Regions from separate parts of the Streptomyces sp. 71268 genome, predicted to be linked through region 2. Evidence: predicted binding sites of a transcription regulator. Region 2 holds the regulator's gene; the other holds the start of a gene.
The links. The regulator HrcA, encoded in region 2, represses chaperone genes, less so after heat shock. The targets are predictions, from matches to a motif close to TTNGCACTCNGNNNNNCNGAGTGCNAA.
Positions count from the first base shown of each region.

Region 1: a site for HrcA is predicted at 1,147-1,173, ahead of groL (chaperonin GroEL). Genes of this name have one in related genera too.

Region 1 covers NZ_CP114200.1:4,943,117-4,946,524, forward strand. Annotated here, with positions in the region: gene OYE22_RS19510 (cold-shock protein) at 379-582, shown strand; gene groL (chaperonin GroEL) at 1,361-2,986, shown strand; gene murQ (N-acetylmuramic acid 6-phosphate etherase) at 3,078-3,408, opposite strand, start outside.
Region 2 covers NZ_CP114200.1:6,074,659-6,078,066, reverse strand. Annotated here, with positions in the region: gene dnaJ (molecular chaperone DnaJ) at 29-1,162, opposite strand; gene hrcA (heat-inducible transcriptional repressor HrcA) at 1,163-2,179, opposite strand; gene OYE22_RS24040 (MBL fold metallo-hydrolase) at 2,380-3,114, shown strand; gene OYE22_RS24035 (DUF3097 domain-containing protein) at 3,349-3,408, shown strand, end outside.

The DNA.
Region 1 (3,408 bases), 1.1 Mb from region 2:
CGTGTTTGAAACCGCGATAAGGTTGAACTGATCTCCCTCCCTCTCTTACGGGCCCGTGCGCGGAACGCGGCAGTGGCTCGTCAAAATGTGCGTGAAGTGTGGACGTGATTTGCCGGGTTGCTCCCGCCATGTCCAGCCCGACTTGACCGGTAATCACCGGAGTTCGCCTCCTATGGCCGATGACGCGCGCCCAGAATTCTCGTCCGATTGACCTGTTGCTCTGGGCATCTGGACAGATACATTCAGCGGCGGTCGACGCGTTCCGGCGCACGCCCCAGGGGTCCCCTTTCCGCAAGTGAGGGGTTTCTCAGGGGTGAGGTCTGACCCGGGTCCGCGGAGTGCGGTCCCGCGCAAGGGCCAGCAATAGGGGAGTTAGGAATGGCTCAGGGCACCGTCAAGTGGTTCAACGCGGAGAAGGGGTACGGCTTCATCGCGGTCGACGGTGGTGCGGACGTGTTCGTCCACTACAGCGCGATCCAGATGGACGGGTACCGCACCCTTGAGGAAGGCCAGCGGGTCGAGTTCGAGATCTCGCAGGGCCAGAAGGGGCCGCAGGCGGACATGGTCCGCGTGGCCGGCTGAGCGCCGACCGACTGCAGCGCGAACAAGGGCCCGCACCCTCGGCAGGGGGGTGCGGGCCCTTCGCGCGCCCCCGCCCCGACGTGCCCCGCCGCACACCCCGATCGCGCCCCGGGCCACGCGCGGTGGTGGGCGACTGGCGCGCCACTCGGGCCCGCTCGCGTCCACGACCGCTGGCGTACGGGTGGGAGGACCGGCTCGCGTCGGGGGCGTGGCCGCCTCGTGCACGGCTCGCACACGGCGCACGCCGGCCCTGGCCCACCCCGTCCCACACCACCGCGCCGGACGCCCCCTGACGGCCCGTACGACCACCGGCCGCGCCTCGGCGACCCGCCCCCCGTTCCCGCGCGTTGCGACTGCGTACGGTGAACGTGAGTGAGCGGTCCCGCAGTCCCGCGCCCGTGGCCGGCGTCCCCGACCACCACCCCTCATCGACGCTCCTACGAAGCGCGCCTTGCGCCCACCGCGTCCCCGACCACCACCCCTCACCGACGCTCCTGCGGAGCGCGCCTTGCGCCCACCGCGTCCCCGACCACCGCCCCTCAACGACGCTCCTGCGGAGCGCGCCTTGCACTCTATGGTGCCGAGTGCTAATCATTGGCGTTAGCACTCTGATGTCGAGAGTGACAGCAGGACCGGGTCGGTGAGGCCCGCAGGTCGGGTGGGAAGGAACCTCCCGGCAGGCAGGCCGTCCGTCGCGGGCGCCGCGCGCGGTCCGGAGTATCCACCCTCCCCCAGCCACTGGCCGGGGGGACCCCCAGTCCTGGGAGGACCACTTCACATGGCCAAGATCATCGCGTTCGACGAGGAGGCACGGCGCGGTCTCGAGCGCGGGATGAACCAGCTCGCCGACGCCGTCCGGGTCACCCTCGGCCCCAAGGGCCGCAACGTCGTCCTTGAGAAGAAGTGGGGCGCGCCCACGATCACCAACGATGGTGTGTCCATCGCCAAGGAGATCGAGCTCGAGGACCCGTACGAGAAGATCGGCGCCGAGCTGGTCAAGGAGGTCGCGAAGAAGACGGACGACGTCGCCGGTGACGGCACGACGACCGCGACCGTCCTGGCCCAGGCGCTCGTCAAGGAGGGCCTGCGGAACGTCGCCGCCGGCGCCAACCCGATGGCCCTCAAGCGCGGCATCGAGCGTGCCGTCGAGGCCGTCTCGGCGCAGCTCCTCGAGCAGGCCAAGGACGTGGAGACCAAGGAGCAGATCGCCTCCACCGCCTCCATCTCCGCCGCTGACACCCAGATCGGCGAGCTGATCGCCGAGGCGATGGACAAGGTCGGCAAGGAAGGCGTCATCACCGTCGAGGAGTCGCAGACCTTCGGTCTTGAGCTGGAGCTCACCGAGGGCATGCGCTTCGACAAGGGCTACATCTCCGCGTACTTCGCGACGGACATGGAGCGTATGGAGGCGTCCCTGGACGACCCGTACATCCTGATCGTCAACTCCAAGATCTCCGCGGTGAAGGACCTGCTCCCGCTCCTGGAGAAGGTCATGCAGTCGGGCAAGCCGCTGCTGATCATCGCCGAGGACGTCGAGGGCGAGGCCCTGTCCACCCTCGTGGTCAACAAGATCCGCGGCACCTTCAAGTCCGTCGCCGTCAAGGCCCCGGGCTTCGGTGACCGTCGCAAGGCCATGCTCGGCGACATCGCCATCCTCACCGGTGGCACGGTCATCTCCGAGGAGGTCGGCCTCAAGCTGGAGAACGCCGGTCTCGACCTGCTGGGCCGCGCCCGCAAGGTCGTCATCACCAAGGACGAGACCACCATCGTCGACGGTGCCGGCGACAGCGAGCAGGTCCAGGGCCGGGTCAACCAGATCCGCGCCGAGATCGAGAACTCGGACTCGGACTACGACCGCGAGAAGCTCCAGGAGCGCCTGGCGAAGCTGGCCGGCGGCGTGGCCGTCATCAAGGCCGGTGCCGCCACCGAGGTCGAGCTGAAGGAGCGCAAGCACCGCATCGAGGACGCGGTGCGCAACGCCAAGGCCGCCGTCGAGGAGGGCATCGTCGCCGGTGGTGGCGTGGCCCTGCTGCAGGCTTCCGCCGTCTTCGAGAAGCTGGAGCTGGAGGGCGACGAGGCCACCGGTGCGCAGGCCGTGCGCCTGGCCCTGGAGGCCCCGCTCAAGCAGATCGCGGTCAACGCCGGCCTTGAGGGTGGCGTCGTCGTGGAGAAGGTGCGCAACCTGACCCCGGGTCACGGTCTGAACGCCGCGACCGGCGAGTACGTCGACCTGGTGGCCGAGGGCATCATCGACCCGGCCAAGGTGACGCGTTCCGCGCTGCAGAACGCCGCGTCGATCGCCGCGCTGTTCCTCACCACCGAGGCCGTCATCGCCGACAAGCCGGAGAAGGCCGCCCCCGCGGGCGCGCCGGGCGGCATGCCGGGTGGTGACATGGACTTCTGATCCGCCTCGCGGATCGGCTGTTCCTACGAACGAGGGCGGCACCCCCTGCGGGTGCCGCCCTCGGGCGCGTCCGGGCCCGGTTCGGCCGGTCTCAGGCCGCGCGGGCGGCGTCGATCGCCGCTCTGAGGTGGCCGTTCGCCTCCGCGAGCAGCCGCTCGGCCGCCGCGGCGTCCACGTCCGCGAGGAGGGTGAGGATGGCGTTCTTCACCTCGCCGCCGGTGGCCGCGAGGGCAGCCTCGATCTCCTGCTCCGGCGCGCCGGTGGCCAGCGCCACGATGCGGCGCGAGCGGGCGCGCAGCTTCTCGTTCGAGGCCCGCACGTCCACCATCAGGTTCCCGTACGTCTTGCCGAGCCGGATCATGGTCAGCGTCGAGACCATGTTGAGCACCAGCTTCTGGGCCGTGCCCGCCTTGAGCCGGGTG
Region 2 (3,408 bases):
TTCATGGCCCGAGCAGCCGGGCCGGGCCTCAGCGGCCGTTGAACGCGTCCTTGAGCCGCGAGAACAGCCCCTGCTGGCCTGGCTTGAATTCGCCCAACGGGCGCTCCTCGCCCCGCAACTTGGCCAACCTGCGCAGGAGTTCCTCCTGCTCGGGGTCGAGCTTGCTCGGGGTGGTGACCTCCACGTGCACGATGAGCTGGCCCCGGCCGCCGCCGCGCAGGTGCGTCACGCCGCGCCCGTGCAGCGGGACCGACTGGCCGGACTGGGTGCCCGGCCGGATGTCGATCTCCTCCAGGCCGTCCAGCGTCTCCAACGGCACCTTGGTGCCGAGCGCAGCCGCCGTCATCGGGATGGTGACCGTGCAGTGCAGGTCGTCGCCGCGCCGTTGGAAGACCGGGTGCGACGCCTCGTGGATCTCCACGTACAGGTCGCCGGCGGGGCCGCCGCCCGGGCCGACCTCGCCCTCGCCCGCGAGTTGGATGCGGGTGCCGTTGTCCACGCCCGCGGGGATCTTGACCGTGAGCGTGCGGCGCGAGCGCACCCGTCCGTCGCCCGCGCACTCGGGGCACGGCGTGGGCACCACGGTGCCGAAGCCCTGACACTGCGGGCACGGCCGCGAGGTCATGACCTGCCCGAGGAAGGAGCGGGTGACCTGGGAGACCTCGCCGCGACCGCGGCACATGTCACAGGTCTGCGCCGAGGTGCCGGGCGCGGCACCCTCGCCGCTACAGGTCGTGCACACGATCGCCGTGTCGACCTGGATCTCCTTGGTGGTCCCGAACGCCGCCTCGTCCAGCTCGATGTCGAGCCGGATCATGGCGTCCTGGCCACGCCGGGTCCGCGAGCGCGGGCCGCGCTGGGAGGCGGTGCCGAAGAAGGCGTCCATGATGTCGGAGAAGTTGCCGAAGCCGGCACCGAAGCCGCTCTGGCCGCCGCCCGACGCGTTGGACAACGGGTCGCCACCGAGGTCGTAGACCTGCTTCTTCTGCGGGTCCGACAACACCTCGTAGGCGGCGTTGATCTCCTTGAAGCGCTCTTGCGTCTTCGGGTCGGGGTTGACGTCCGGGTGAAGCTCACGCGCGAGCCTGCGGAACGCCTTCTTGATCTCGTCCTGAGAGGCATCGCGCCGCACGCCCAGGACGGCGTAGTAGTCCGTCGCCACTTACGACTCCGCCAGGATCTGTCCGACGTATCGTGCCACTGCGCGTACCGCTCCCATCGTTCCGGGGTAGTCCATGCGGGTCGGTCCGACCACGCCGAGTTTTGCGACTGCCTCGTCGCCCGAACCGTAGCCGACAGCGACCACGGATGTGGAGTTCAGGCCCTCGTGAGCGTTCTCATGACCGATTCGCACGGTCATGCCCGAATCCTTGGCCTCGCCGAGCAGCTTCAGGAGGACGACCTGCTCCTCCAGGGCCTCGAGCACCGGCCGGATGGTGAGCGGGAAGTCGTGGCCGAACCGGGTGAGGTTGGCCGTGCCGCCGATCATCAGCCGCTCTTCGGTCTCCTCGACCAGCGTCTCAAGCAGCGTCGCGAGGACCGTGGAGACCGTACCCCGGTCCTCCTGCTCAAACGATTCCGGCAGGTCCTGCACGAGTTGCGGCACGTCCGCGAACCTGCGCCCGACCACCCGACTGTTCAGGCGCGCCCGCAGGTCCGCCAGGGCCGTCTCGCCCACGGGCGCCGGGCAGTCCACCATCCGCTGCTCGACCCGGCCCGTGTCGGTGATCAGTACGAGCATCACGCGGGCGGGAGCGAGCGCGAGCAACTCGACGTGGCGCACCGTGGAGCGGGTCAGCGACGGGTACTGCACCACCGCGACCTGCCGGGTGAGCTGGGCGAGCAACCGCACCGTGCGCCCCACCACGTCATCGAGGTCCACCGCGCCGTCCAAAAAGTTCTGGATGGCCCGGCGCTCCGCCGGTGAGAGCGGCTTCACACCGGCCAGCCGGTCCACGAACAGGCGGTAGCCCTTGTCGGTGGGGATGCGGCCGGCGCTGGTGTGCGGCTGGGCGATGAAGCCCTCGTCCTCAAGCGCGGCCATGTCGTTACGCACCGTGGCCGGCGAGACGCCGAGCTGGTGCCGCTCGGTCAGCGCCTTGGAGCCCACCGGCTCCTCCGTGCCGACGTAGTCCTGGACGATGGCGCGAAGAACCTCAAGTCTGCGTTCGCTCAGCACCGCGCACACCTCCAGTCAAACCGTCTATCAGGGGACTTTTCCTGGCACTCATCACACCCGAGTGCCAAATCCCCTGAGCCAGTGTACGGCCGGTCGCCACGGTCCGGGCAAGAGTGGCCCCGGTCGCTGACGGGTGGGGGCTGGAAACCGCCACCGCACCGGCCGGGCGGGCCGCCCCGCCGGGGACTAGCGTCTCCCCCATGGACAGCGTGACGGAAGAGCGCGTACGCGAGCGCTGGGAGGTGCTCGCGCCGGATGTCGCCCGGCGCCGGCTGCCCGGCTGGGACGCCACGGTCGGGGCCGTGGCCGGCCCGGAGGGCGTCCTCGTGGTGGACACCGGGGCGACGCTGCGTGAGGGCGCCGAGATCCGCCGGGAGGTGCGCGCCCTGTTCGGCCGCCCGGTCACCCACGTCGCCCTCACCCACCCGCACTTCGACCACGTGCTCGGCACGGCCGCCTTCGCCGGCGTACAGGTATACGGGGCGGCGGGGCTCGCGGACGTGCTGGAGCGGGGGCGGGAGGCGTTGCGCGCGGACGCGGTGCGCCACGGCGCCGACCCCGAGGCGGTCGCCGAGGCCGTCGACCTGCTGGTCTGCCCCCGGCACTCGGTGAGCGGCGAGGTGACCGTCGGGCTCGGCGCCGGACGCCAGGTGCTGCTGGCCAACGTCGGCCCCGGCCACACCGGGCACGACCTGACCGTCCTGGTACCGGGCCGGCCCGAGGTCGTCTTCTGCGGCGACCTGGTCGAGGAGTCCGGCGAACCGCAGGCGGGCCCGGACGCGGTCCCGGCCCGGTGGCCGGCGGCCCTCGACCGGCTGCTGACGCTCGGCGGCGAGGACGCGGTGTACGTGCCGGGGCACGGGGCGGTCGTGGACGCGGCGTACGTCCGCGCGCAGCGCGCGGAGTTGGCCCGCCGCTACGCGACGGCGCCCTGACCGGCGCCCACCGACCCAATTCACGCGCGGGGCACGCGCCGGCGCCCGCGGGCGGGCCTGTGCGGCGAGCGGGCCAGACGGCAAGCGGGCCCGGGCGGGGTGGCGTACGCGGTACGGCGCACGCGGTGGCGGCCCGCGGCACCGCGCACGCCGCGCGCGCCGGGGCGTGATGGGGGGACGCCGGGCGCGGTGGGTGCGCCGGGCGGGAGCCGGGCGGAAGCTATCGTCTGCCGCATGCGCAGCAGACAGTACGGGCCCGACCTGACCCCGCCCTGGAAGAAGCCCACATCCGTG